Regions from separate parts of the Paenibacillus sp. SJS-P3 genome, predicted to be linked through region 2. Evidence: riboswitches for the same ligand, from Rfam matches in the RefSeq annotation. Region 2 holds a riboswitch; each other region holds the start of a gene.

Region 1 (4,160 bases), 1.4 Mb from region 2:
GCCCATCCCCGGCGACGAGGGAGAAGTAGGCGGACAGAGCGAGCAGGAAGGTGAGGCCCATCGTGATGACGAGCTGGACCAGGACGACGGTCTCGGCGTTGGGCCGCGCTCCATACATGGCCCGGAGGCCGTCGAGCATGTTCAGGTTGTTGATGGCATAGAAGCCGAGAAACACGAGGCTGATCGCCCAGCCGCGGCGGAAGGAGCTGTACTTCCTCATGACGATCGAATAGATGACGGCGAGAACGAACAGGATTCCGCTCGGCAGCAGATTGCCCAGCAGCGACAGGCTGGAGGCGATCCGATCCTGATCCGCCGTGTAGGCGAGGTAATCCTTGGGCACTTCATAGCGCGGCATGAACTCCGCCAGGACGGTCTTGCCGCCAGGCTCAGCTGCGGCGGCGGAAGGAGGAGCCGCCTCTATGGTGAGGCGGGCTTGGCCGATCCCTCCTCCTTGCACGGCATACACCGTCTTGTAGCCCGCCGATTCACCGATCCTCTCCAGCTTGCCGTAGCCGAGCTCGGCGGCTTGCTTGGCGGCAAGCCGGTCAAGCTGTTCCGCGCTGGGGGCAAGGACGTCCGCGGATTCTCCGGCAGAGGGCGTGAACACCTGCTTCCAGCCGATCACCCGGCCGCTGGACATGCCGACCTCGACGAACATCTGCCCTTCGGGCAGGGAGAGAGACACCTGCCATGTATCGGCCGGAACGATCTTGCCGGGTCCTTCCTCGAATTTTTTGGACAGCTTTTCTTTGCTCAGATAACCGGTTATGTCCCGGTCGGATTGGTGGACCGTATGAGCGGCGAGAGGCTCGGAGCCGGTCAGCTGCCGGGCGAAAGCCATCGCTGCCTGCTGCGCCTCGCCCTTGGGAACAGGCTTGTCGGAAGCTTCCTCTCCCGACAGCCCTCCCGCGAAGGAAGGGATGATCTGCAAAATCAGGAAGATGGCGGCTCCAATGATTCCCGTCCAGAAATACTTACGATAGCTTTTCTCCAACTCGGAGCTGTTCATGATTGTCCTCCTGACGATGCCTGACTGCAGGGCAAGCTTTTATAACCTTACCACAGCGGCTTTCAAATTATCCACGCCGCGGCAGGGAGAGATCGAGATTTCGCGCAAAAGAAAGAGCAAGGGCAGGATTACGCCTTGCTGGACTTGTCCCAGCACTATTTTCCGTCCCATATCGCTCCGCAAGCTTGGATTGGGACATTGGTAACCTGTCCTCTATCCTATATAATCAAATCCGACCATATAGAACAGCCGAATTTCCAAAGAATACGGGGGAACCATATAGCTGCCTGGCGCAGCTTGGGGTGAATTCCGTTCCGGCGCAGGCGGCTGCCTGCCGGGAGCGGATAGGGCAGCCGTCATGCCCGAATCCGACAGCTAACCTCGGAGGCTGCTTGACCGGACTCGCAGGGCGCACAGGCACTTGGGTTTCCAGTGCTTTTTTTTGTGCTTCCGAAGCGACAGGCTTACGATGCCAGGACTTCGCGATCGGCAGGGATATGGAGACAAAAGGAGAGTCGCCGGCATGCAATCATGGTCTTCAGTATTCAAGCAAGCTTTCAAATTGTCGCCGCCGCGCATTCTCGTCGCCGGATTCGCCGTCATGATCGGCATCGGCTCGCTGCTGCTGATGCAGCCGTTCGCAACGGCCGGCGGAGAGGGCACGAGGTGGATCGACGCCCTGTTCACCGCTACTTCGGCGGCTTGCGTCACAGGCCTCGTCGTCGTGGATACCGGCACCCACTATTCGATTGCAGGCCAGATCATCATTCTTCTGCTTATTCAGATCGGAGGGCTCGGCTTCATGACGATGGCGACGCTGTTCGCCCTCGTGCTGCGCAAGCGCATCTCGCTCAAGGACCGGCTGCTGCTGCAGGAAGCGATGAACCAGAGCTCCATAGAGGGAATCGTCCGGCTTATCCGCAAAGTTCTGCTGTATTCCCTCGTCATCGAAGCGGCGGGAGCGCTGCTGTACGCGGTCCGCTTCGCATCGGACATGCCGATCGGCCGCGCCGTTTACTTCGGCATCTTCCACGGCGTATCCATGTTCAACAACTCCGGCTTCGACATCTTCGGCGATTATCGGAGCCTCACCGGCTATGTGTCGGATCCGCTCGTCAATATCGTGACGATGGTGCTGATCGTTACAGGAGGCCTCGGCTTCATCGTGTTGTCCGATCTGATGGAATGGAGGAACAACCGCAGGTTCTCCCTCCATTCCAAAGTGGTCTTGCTGGCCACGGGCAGCCTGATCGTCATCGGAGCGGTCGTCATCTTCATCTTCGAATATTCCAACGCCAAAACGATGGAGCCGCTCGGCTTCGGAGGCAAGGTGCTCGCAGCCTTCTTCCAATCCGTCACGACGCGCACGGCGGGAGCCAACTCGCTCGATATCGGCGCGATGCGCCAGGCGAGCTTGTTCTTCATGATCATCCTCATGTTCATCGGGGCATCGCCGGGCTCGACGGGCGGCGGCATCAAGACGACGACGTTCATGACGCTCGTCGCCGCGATGGGCGCTATGATCCGCGGCAGGGAGGACATCGTCCTCTTCCGCTACCGGCTGGGCAAGGAGCGCATCATGAAGGCTTTGACGATCACGATGCTGTCGCTTGCGCTCGTGCTCGTCGTGACGATGGTGCTCTGCACCGTCGAGGACCGCGATTTCCTGCGGATCCTGTTCGAGACGGTATCGGCATTCGGCACCGTCGGGCTCAGCACGGGAATCACGACCAGCCTGAAGGATGTCAGCAAGCTGCTGCTCAGCCTGACGATGTTCGCCGGCCGGCTCGGTCCGCTGACGATGGCATACGCGCTGAGACCGAAGCAAGGCAAGGAATTATATAAAAATCCAGAAGGCAAGATTATCATCGGATAGGAAAGGAAATAAAGAGACACAATGGGAAAGAGTTCAAAAGGAGAGCAATACTGCGTCATCGGGCTGGGCCGATTCGGCTCCAGCCTGGGCAAGGAGCTCATGCAGCTCGGCTATGAGGTGCTCGGCATCGACCGCAGCGAGGAGCTGGTGGACGATATGAGCGCCGTGCTCACCCATACGCTATGCGCCGACGCGACGGACGAGGATGCGCTGCGCGCGATCGGCATCCGCAACTTCGACTGCTGCATCGTGGCCATCGGGGGAGACATCCAGTCGAGCATTATGGCGGCGATACTGGTCAAGGATTCCGGAGTCGGCAAGGTCGTCGTGAAGGCGGTATCGGAGCTGCACGGCCGGGTGCTGGACAAGCTTGGCGTCGACAGGGTCATCTATCCGGAGCGGGATATGGGAATCAGGGTCGCCCATCAGCTCGTATCGCCCAATCTGCTCGACTATATCGAGCTGTCGTCCGAATACGCCGTCGCGGAGCTGGCTGTTCCGGGCTGCCTCAACGGCAAGGCGCTGTCCGAGATCGACACACGCAAGCGCTACGGCTGCAGCATCGTAGCGATCAACAAGCCCAAGGGCATCATCATCGCTCCCCAGGCGAATTCCATTCTGGAAGAAAAGGATGTCATGGTCGTCATCGGAACGAACGAGGGCATCGAGCAGTTTGAAAACGCGGTGAGCCGCAGCTGACGACCGCCGTGGAGGGAAATAAGCGGCCTGCCGGGCAGGAGCGGTCCGCTCCAGGCCAGGCATACGCATAGAAAGAAAGGCAGGAGGCGCGTCAGTCGACGCGGACTCCTGCCTGTTTGGTTTCAGCGGCCCTCTGCTGCATGGCCTTCAAACTTGCCACCGGCGAAGCCGAGCGGCGGAAGTAGTTCGCGGCCGCTTCGCGGATCCAGTCTCTGACCGCAGGCTCCAGCCGGGCCGGGTCGCCATGGATGAGCGAGGTGGTCCGCTTGGCCTGCTCCAGCTCCAGCACCGGGACGACCATAAGGTCGTTGTCCGCCAGCATCTGCTGCCGGATATAGGAGCGCGGCAGCAGCGTCGCCGCTCCGCAAGTATGGAGCAGCCGCAGGATGGCTTCGAACGAATCGATTTCCATTTTGACATCGGGATGCAGCCTGTGGGTGTCGAACAGCTCGTCGGTCAGGTTGCGGTACCAGGTTCCTTTGGAGAAGAGGATCATCGGCAGCCCGCTGAGCGTCCGGATCGCCAGCTTGCCGTTCTCGGTCAGCAGATGGCAGCGGGGAAGCACCAGCTCCA
Region 2 (4,160 bases):
AAGATCATGCGGACCTATTTCAACCAATATAAATTCAAGCATCCGACCACGGCGGACTTCAAGAAAGTCGTCGAGCAGGTCAGCAAGCAGAATTGGGACGACTACTTCAGCCAGTTCGTGTACGGAGGCGAGATGGCCGACTATTCGGTCGCCTCCATCCGGGTCTCGAAGGCGGCGGACTCCGGCGCCTCCAAAATGTACGAGTCTGACGTGCTCGTCAAGCGCGGCGGCGGCGTCTACGGCCCGGTCCCGGTCACCTTCAAGTTCGCCGACGGCTCTACGGCCTCACGCACCTGGGACGGGGTTGAATCGGATATGCTCTACAAGCTGACCGCCCCCTCCCCGCTGCTCTGGGCCGCGGTCGATCCGGACCGCACCAACGTGCTGGACAACCGGCAGATGAACAACTTCCTGAAAGCCGAGGCTCCCCGCAAGCAGGAGGTCCGGATCAGCCTCGGCATCGTGAAGGCGCTGGAATGGATTGCGGGAGCGTTCGCCTGGTAGCGGCCCGAAGAGAGGAGAGTCTCAAACGTGTCTACTTATCTCAAGCAAGGGTGGCGCCTGACCATCAAGCATCTGCCGGTGGCCGTCGCCCTGTTCCTGTACCGGTTGTTGTGGGGATTTTTCCTCTACCGCTATGTCGACTCCATTATCGGACCGCTGCTTCGGCGGTATCCCGGAGCGAACGAGCCTTCGCAAGGGGCGGATGCCCTGTTCTGGGCGGAAGCCCAGTTCCGGCTGATGAAGACCGATCTCGCCCAGCCGGTCCTGTGGACGCTGGCCGCCCTGCTGCTCTCCCGCATGATCGTCACGCCGCTCATCAATGCCGGCCTGTTCTATTCCATCCACCATACCGCGGCGGGACATGAAGGCGGCACGCTATTCCTGCAGGGCATGCGCAAGGCATGGAAGCCGGTCCTGCTTCTCTACTGGGCGGAGACGCTTCTTGCCGTCGCTCCTCTCTGGTGGCTCGGCTCCCGGGCATGGGATGTGGTCAAGAACGGATCCTCCCTGCAGGAAATCGCCGTCAGCATTTTGCCTTGGGCGGCAGCGTGGCTGCTGTGGATCGGGGTTCTGCATCTGCTCAGCCTCTCCCTCCAGCTCGGAGCGGTATCCAGGCTCAAAGTCTCGGCGTCCCTATCGGCCGCCTGCAGACGGCTGCTCCCGATGGCCGGCCTCAGCCTGACCCTGCTCCTCTTCTCCGGCGTCATCGGTGCCGGCTTCAGCGCCGCAGCGATGGCATGGGCCGGATTGGCCGCCCTCGTCATCCAGCAAGCCTATCATCTCGTCCGCACGCTGCTTGACTTGTGGCTGCTGACATCACAGTACGCTTGCTGGGAGGATTCGCGTCACATTAGTTGACAAAGCAATAATTCCATCGTACAATTGTGAAAATTCTCTGACAATTATGACTTGTTTTCAAAGAGCGTCTGCCGGTTTAATACCTTCTCAGGCAATCGGGCACCCTATGCTTCCGCTCGACTCACGCATATCGGTTCCTATCCCTGAGTCGGCAGATGGGTTCCCGCTCCCCATCCGCTGCCCGCTATCGGATCGGAAGAACAGACGCAAGCAATGAAAACAACGATGGGCATGCTGTAAGCGAAGTTTCCGCACACAATCGCCGGCTCTCTCGGGGCCGCCCCCATACATCGAACAGCAGAATAGAGAAAATAACCAAACCAGAGAGGAAAATCGAACGATGACCGAACAAATTCAAGCTTATTATGAAGAGCTTCACCAATCCACCGCCGAGCTGCTTTACCGTTTTGAGCATTACGACCTGAATCCCAACACAGGCAAGGCCCTTGAGGCGATCAGCAGCGAGCACGCCCTGCTCAGCCCGGATACCGGCAGCCTGCAGGAGGAAGCCCTGATGAAGCTGGTCGGAATGAGATCCCGGCTGCTTACCCTGATGGAAGACGTCCTTTATACCGTTTGATCCGGTTGCGGAATCAGTCAAGCCCCGCCTTCTCCTGGAGAAGACGGGGCTTTTTGTAGTCGCATCCCCTTCTAAGAAAAGACAAAGAAGACTGGCGGCAGCGCCAGTCTTCTCAGTCTTCTGCGTCCGATCGGCGGCCGTCAGGAAAGGCAATGTGGAGCGATTGCCATACCGGTTGCATAAATAGGGAAGAGTCGCCATTTTGTCTGTTCAAGGGAGGTCAGCTCCCATATAATCCGGATGTAAACGCTATTTTCTTCTCGTTGAAACATGAGAATTATTAGAAAATGTCGTTTTGGGAAGGAGAAGGGGCGAAAAGCAAGAATATGTTTTCCAGTATCATCAAAATGCCGAATTCCGTTGAACATGGAAACGGGGGAACCACTTTCAGGGTGAATTGATTTTGGGCGTCCGTCAGCTATTGTCACGCATGCCGCAGGAATCATAGGGAACCTTCAACCGAACCCCACAGCTAACCTCGTAGGCTCTGGAAGGAGCTACTCAAGCTTGAAGAAGAAAGCAGCAAGCCTCATCCTCGGAATCTCTCTGTTGTTCACTGCAGGCGCAGGCAGCGCAGCGGCTGATTCCAAAATGGACGGTGTCATCAGCGATCTCGTCGGAACGCCGTACAAAACGGCCGGAACGACGACGAACGGATTCGATTGCTCCGGATTCACGTCCTATGTATTCAAGCAATTCAAGATCTCCCTGCCGCATTCCTCCTCTTCCCAAGCAGGCTTGGGCAAGAAAGTCGCGAAGGCTGATCTCAAGGCGGGCGACCTCGTGTTCTTCAATACGAGCGGCCGCGGCGTCTCGCATGTCGGAATCTATGTCGGGGACGGCAAGTTCGCCCATTCCTCGTCGAGCAAAGGCGTCATGATCAGCAGCCTGAGCGATTCCTACTACACGAAGCGTTACGTGTCCGCACGCCGGATCATGGACGACACCAAGTACGAGAAATACGCCGACGATCCAGCCGATACGGTTGACGGCAGTCCCGATGTGGACTAGCCTGTCCTGAATCCGGATCCCCTTGCGCAAACCGCAGCAGCCAGCCCTTCGGGGCGGCGGCCAGCGGTTTGTTTGCTTTTGCGCATGCTCGGCGCCCGGCTGCCGGCGTCAGCATTTTCCAGCTCGTTTCCTATCCTTACCCCATCCGCTCCAACTGGAAACAGATCCCAAGCCGATCAGCCGTTTCCTGAAGCTTTTTGCCCTTCCCGCTCGTATAAGCTTGAACAAAGCGAACGTGCAAAGGAGACCTTCATGCAGCAAAGCCCCATGACGGGCGGACAAAAGGGCCGCAGCCCCAAGTCCGCAGGCCGGACTCAGACCCGGCGCAGAAGCGGCCTCGGCTGCCTGCTGCTTGCGGCGGGACTCGTACTTGCGGCGGCTGCCCTCTTCAAGCTGGAGATGCCGCGCCTGTTCGACCGGGTCGTCCCTCCGGGACTATACCGGGAGGTGCCTCCCGTTACGCAGCTGCATCCGGTGCTGGACGGGAAAAAGGACGAGCTTATCTCGCTGGCCGCCGCAAAAGGCATCAAAGTCGTCATCACCGACGGCTTCCGCAGCTCGGCAGAGCAGGATGTCCTGTACAGCAAAGGCCGGGATGGCGACGGCTCCATCGTTACCCATGCCCGCGGCGGAGAATCCTACCACAACTACGGTCTGGCGATCGACTTCGCTCTCAAGGACCGCGGGGGCGATATTATTTGGGATATGGAATACGACGGGAACAAGAACGGCAAAGCCGACTGGCTGGAGGTCGTAGCGATCGCCAAGGGGCTCGGCTTCACATGGGGCGGCGACTGGCCCAAGTTCCCGGACAATCCCCATCTGCAAATGGACTTCGGCTATTCGATCTGGGAGCTGAAAAACGGCAATCGTCCTCCGGAGGACGGAACAGCTGCCGAGGAGAAGAAATAGCCGTCGAATGCATGCATGAATGAAAACGCCTTGCGGCTTCGCAGGCGTTTTCTTGATTTACCAACTATTCACAAATCGTTAGCACCTGCTTAATCATTCTTACTTACGCTGTGGAAGTGCATTCATTTCTAGTAGCGGAGGGGTTTTGGGGAGATGAAGAAAGCAAAAGCAGGTAAAATGTTTCTCGGAGCGGCGCTTGCGAGCGCCTTGGCAGCAGGAGGAATCGGAATGGCCGAGCTGACTCCGGCTCCTGCGGCGGCAGCCGAAGCGGCCGCGACGGCCAAAGCGGCGCCGT
Region 3 (4,160 bases), 200 kb from region 2:
GAAAACCTACGAGAAGCCGATCGTCATTAATTTGGTGTCGAGCCAAATGGATGCGGACCGCATGGATTACCTGCTGCGGGATGCCTACTTTACCGGGGTCAATTACGGTACGTTCGATCTGGACCGGATTCTCCGCGTGCTGCGCCCCCACCAAGGCAGGATTGTCGTCAAGGACAGCGGCATGCATGCGGTCGAGGATTATCTGATGAGCCGATATCAGATGTATTGGCAGGTATATTTCCATCCGGTGACACGCAGCTCGGAGATCGTACTGAGGAAAATTCTTCTGAGGGCCCAGGAGCTGTGCCGTTCGGGCTATTCCTTCTCCTGGATTCCCGAGCCGATCAAGCGGCTGTTCAACCAGGAGCTGGATGTGGTTTCTTATTTGAAGCTGGACGAATCGCTTGTCCAAACGGTTTTTGCCGCTTGGACCGAAGAGGAGGATAAGTTGCTGGCATCATTATGCACCCGATTCCTTAATCGCAAATTGTACAAATATATAACCTTCGACCGCGAACATGAATCAGACGCCCAGTTTTTCTGCGAACGGCTGGCCGCCGCTGGAATGGACCGCGATTACGAGCTGGAGATTGATTTCCCTTATGATCTTCCCTATCATGTGTATCGTTCGGGAATGGACAAGCAGGAGGAAGGAAACCGGGGCAAGCCTCCGATCCTGCTTCTTGACAGCTCCATGCAGCTGACGGAAATATCCGCGCAGTCCGATGTAGTGAGGTCGATAACGGGCATGCACCGCGGCCAATACCGGCTCTTCTACGATGCCGAAGCGGCTTCGCTGCTCAGCTATCGCATGGAACCGGAAATTCGGGAAAGACTTGGCCTGTAGGCCGTATTCGAAAGGAGTCGAAACATGGCAGGATTGATTGACACGCATACGCATCTGGACTCCCCCAAATTCGACAATGACCGCGAGGAAGTAATCCAGCGCGCCCGCGACGCGGGCGTGGAGCTGATGTTCAATGTCGGATTCAACCGCGAGACGATTCCGACGACGCTGGAACTTGCCGAAAAATATCCGTTCATCTACGCCATTGTCGGGTGGCATCCGACGGACAGCGCCGATGTGAGGGAAGGGGACCTCGAACGGGTGGAGGCGCTGATGGCGCATCCAAAGGTCGTCGCTATCGGGGAAATCGGACTGGACTATTATTGGGATACCGCTCCCAAGGATGTCCAGCAGCAAGTATTCCGGGAGCAGATCCGCATCGCGAAGCGTACGGGCAAGCCGATCGTCATTCATAACCGCGATGCCCATGAGGATGTCGTCCGCATTCTTCGGGAAGAGAAGGCGGCTGAGGTCGGAGGCATCATGCACTGCTTCTCCGGCAGCTGGGAGACCGCCAAGCAGTGTCTGGACATGAACTTCTATATTTCGTTCGGCGGGCCGGTGACATTCAAGAATGCCAGGGTGCCGAAAGAAGTTCTTGCGCAGGTTCCACTGGACCGTCTGCTGATCGAAACGGACTCCCCATATCTGGCTCCTCATCCTCATCGAGGGAAGCGGAATGAGTCCGCATTCGTGGCATTGGTTGCCGAGACAGCGGCGGAAATAAAAGGTAAAAATGTGAATGAGATCGTTTCCATCACATCCGCAAATGCAAGAAAATGTTTCCAGCTTTCTTAAAATCGGGCGAAAAAGCTTGTAAAAAGGTGCTTGGTTGAGAAAAATTATATTTTCGCTCCATCAAACCGCCAAAAACGGCCGGATTTTCCTCTAATTTGGCTGAAAGAGTCTTTTATCTCTTCTTTACAATCGGTTGACCAAAACTGTATGATTCAACTCAGAGCTTTGAGTGATGCAGTTTTGTATTCATTCGCTTAATCTCCCCACAAGGGAGAGCGGGGGAACCAAGCAGCGATTCCATGCAGTCCCGGATGACATGATATTCCGGAGCGGACTGGATGGACGAACTGACCTTTTCCAGGGGTGAATTTTGCCAAAAGGCCTTGAGCAGGCCAAGTAGGCGAATAGGGCAGCTCTCTTGTCCGAACCCGTCAGCTAACCTCGTAAGCGCATATAAGAGAGATCAACCTCGTGCTCCACTTTCCATGTGTTCAGCGTGACCAACCCGGGAAGCCACGATACAGATCCTCTGTCGACGGCTTCTTTTTGTTTGAATATTGCGTAAACCGTCGACATAGGGTTAACCGTGGAGGTGAAGCAAGAGGTTGATAGGCGTGCTGCTCGGCACGTACAAAACCTAATAGTCGCGTCTTAAATAGTCATGCGTAACACGAGGCGGCGGGGCTATGTAAGGAGGACCGAAGAAGTGGGCGCAATTCCCTTTAAGGACACCCATGTACAACGATCATCCAGCAAGTCTTTCCAATGGCGATGGAAGCATGAAAACCTGCGTTTGATCCTACTGAGCTTAATTATCTCAATCGCGATGACTTTCATGTTTTTGGTGTTGTTGCACGGAACGTCTGAGAAGAACGTCTCCGTAGTGTTGAACGGACAGGAAACGATCCTGAGCACGAAGCAGGATGTCCTGCAGCACCTACTGGATGAACAAGCTATAACTGTCGGACCGCACGACCAGATTTCAGTTCCGCTGAGCGCGGCGCTCAAGGATGGGGACCGGATCATTGTCGATCAGGCTGTGCCGGTGACGATTATGGCTGACGGAAAGACTACGACGGTGTACACGACCGAAAAAACCGTGAAGGCCGCGATCGGAGAGTCCAATATTCCGATTCGCGAGCAAGACAAAATTTTCCCTGACACCTCCTCGCAGCTGAAACCGAACATGACGATTCGGGTGCTGCGAATCGACAAGCATACGACCACGACAAAGCACGATATTCCTTTCACCGTCATCCGCAAAGAGGATGCTACCTTGGAAAAGGGGCAGCTAAAAATGGTGAAGGCCGGCCAAAATGGCCAATTGGTCAAAACCTTCGAAAAGGTATACCAGGATGGCAAGATGGTATCCATGACGCTGCTCGCCAAATCGATGGAACAGCCCGCCGTGAACAAGATCGTTGCGGTCGGCACCAAGGAAAAGCCGAAGCCTAAAGCAGTCGCTCTCAGCGCGGCGTCTTCGGCATCGCAATCCGTCACCAAATCGGGCCTATCGCTCAAAGCCAAGAAAGTGCTGAACAACGTAACCCTGACGGCTTATACCGCCGGCTTGGCCTCTACGGGCAAATCCAAAGGCGATGCCGGCTACGGCATCACTGCTTCCGGAGCAAAAGTATCGGAAGGCCGTACCATTGCAGTCGACCCGGATGTCATCCCGTTGGGATGGTGGGTATATATAGAAGGAATCGGCTTCCGTCGTGCAGAAGATACGGGGAGCGCGATCAACGGCAAGAAGATCGACGTGTTCTACGAGAGTGAATCTTACGCGAGGCAGTTCGGCAAGAAGCGCGGATACACCGTATACGTGCTGGGTCCAACCAAGCCGAAGCTGAGCTGATTCAAGCGATACGGGTCCGCCTCTACGAGGCGGTCCCGTTTTGGACGTTTACCGGGCATGAGGAGAGTAGAGAGGGCTTTTTTGGCCCATGCTAGTACCACTGCTGTCCTTTTCCGGCCGCAGTCCGGATTCGGACCTGGCTGTCATTCAAGAGGCTCAAGCCTCTTTTTCTTTTTATACCCCTCAAACGCGTATTGAATTAAAGGAGACAAGGCCTTGATCAAAGAAATTATCGTCGTGGAGGGCAAGGACGACACGGCAGCGATTCGGCGCGCCGTGGAAGCCGACACGATCGAAACGAACGGCTCGGCGATCGGCGAGGAAGTGCTGCGCCGGATCGAGCTCGCCATGCAGCGTCGGGGAGTCATCATCTTCACCGATCCCGACCATGCAGGAGAGAGAATACGCAAAATCGTCTCGCAGCGGGTGCCTGGCTGCAAGCATGCTTTTCTGCCGCAGGAGGACGCCCTGTACAAAGGCGACATCGGAGTGGAGAACGCTTCTCCCGAAGCGGTCAGGAGGGCTCTGGCGTCCGTTCGGACGGAGGGAGATCCAGAGAAGGCGGAAATCTCAAACGGTGATCTGCTGGAAGCGGGTCTGCTGGTGCATAGCGATGCGGCCCGGCGGCGCTTGCTCATGGGCAACCGGCTGGGCATCGGCTATTGCAACGGCAAGCAGTTCCTGAAGCGCTGCGCCAGCTTTCAGATCACGAAGGAA

The links. A riboswitch is a leader RNA that binds a small molecule or an ion and turns the genes downstream of it on or off. The one in region 2 is predicted to bind cyclic di-AMP.
Region 1: linked by a shared signal. The riboswitch ahead of AC06G8_RS17315 (TrkH family potassium uptake protein) and the one ahead of AC06G8_RS01070 (C40 family peptidase) in region 2 are both predicted to bind cyclic di-AMP.
Region 3: linked by a shared signal. The riboswitch ahead of AC06G8_RS00140 (G5 domain-containing protein) and the one ahead of AC06G8_RS01070 (C40 family peptidase) in region 2 are both predicted to bind cyclic di-AMP.

The regions. Positions count from the first base shown of each region.
Region 1 covers NZ_CM160043.1:3,760,817-3,764,976, reverse strand. Annotated here, with positions in the region: gene AC06G8_RS17320 (CPBP family intramembrane glutamic endopeptidase) at 1-1,012, opposite strand, end outside; cyclic di-AMP (ydaO/yuaA leader) riboswitch at 1,250-1,416, shown strand; gene AC06G8_RS17315 (TrkH family potassium uptake protein) at 1,536-2,888, shown strand; gene AC06G8_RS17310 (potassium channel family protein) at 2,910-3,587, shown strand; gene AC06G8_RS17305 (LysR family transcriptional regulator) at 3,679-4,160, opposite strand, start outside.
Region 2 covers NZ_CM160043.1:228,073-232,232, reverse strand. Annotated here, with positions in the region: gene AC06G8_RS01085 (M1 family metallopeptidase) at 1-504, shown strand, start outside; gene AC06G8_RS01080 (hypothetical protein) at 532-1,362, shown strand; gene AC06G8_RS01075 (hypothetical protein) at 1,703-1,942, shown strand; cyclic di-AMP (ydaO/yuaA leader) riboswitch at 2,281-2,444, shown strand; gene AC06G8_RS01070 (C40 family peptidase) at 2,450-2,953, shown strand; gene AC06G8_RS01065 (M15 family metallopeptidase) at 3,353-3,865, shown strand; gene AC06G8_RS01060 (alkaline phosphatase) at 4,019-4,160, shown strand, end outside.
Region 3 covers NZ_CM160043.1:26,538-30,697, forward strand. Annotated here, with positions in the region: gene AC06G8_RS00130 (HD domain-containing protein) at 1-847, shown strand, start outside; gene AC06G8_RS00135 (TatD family hydrolase) at 872-1,645, shown strand; cyclic di-AMP (ydaO/yuaA leader) riboswitch at 1,827-2,050, shown strand; gene AC06G8_RS00140 (G5 domain-containing protein) at 2,292-3,443, shown strand; gene rnmV (ribonuclease M5) at 3,660-4,160, shown strand, end outside.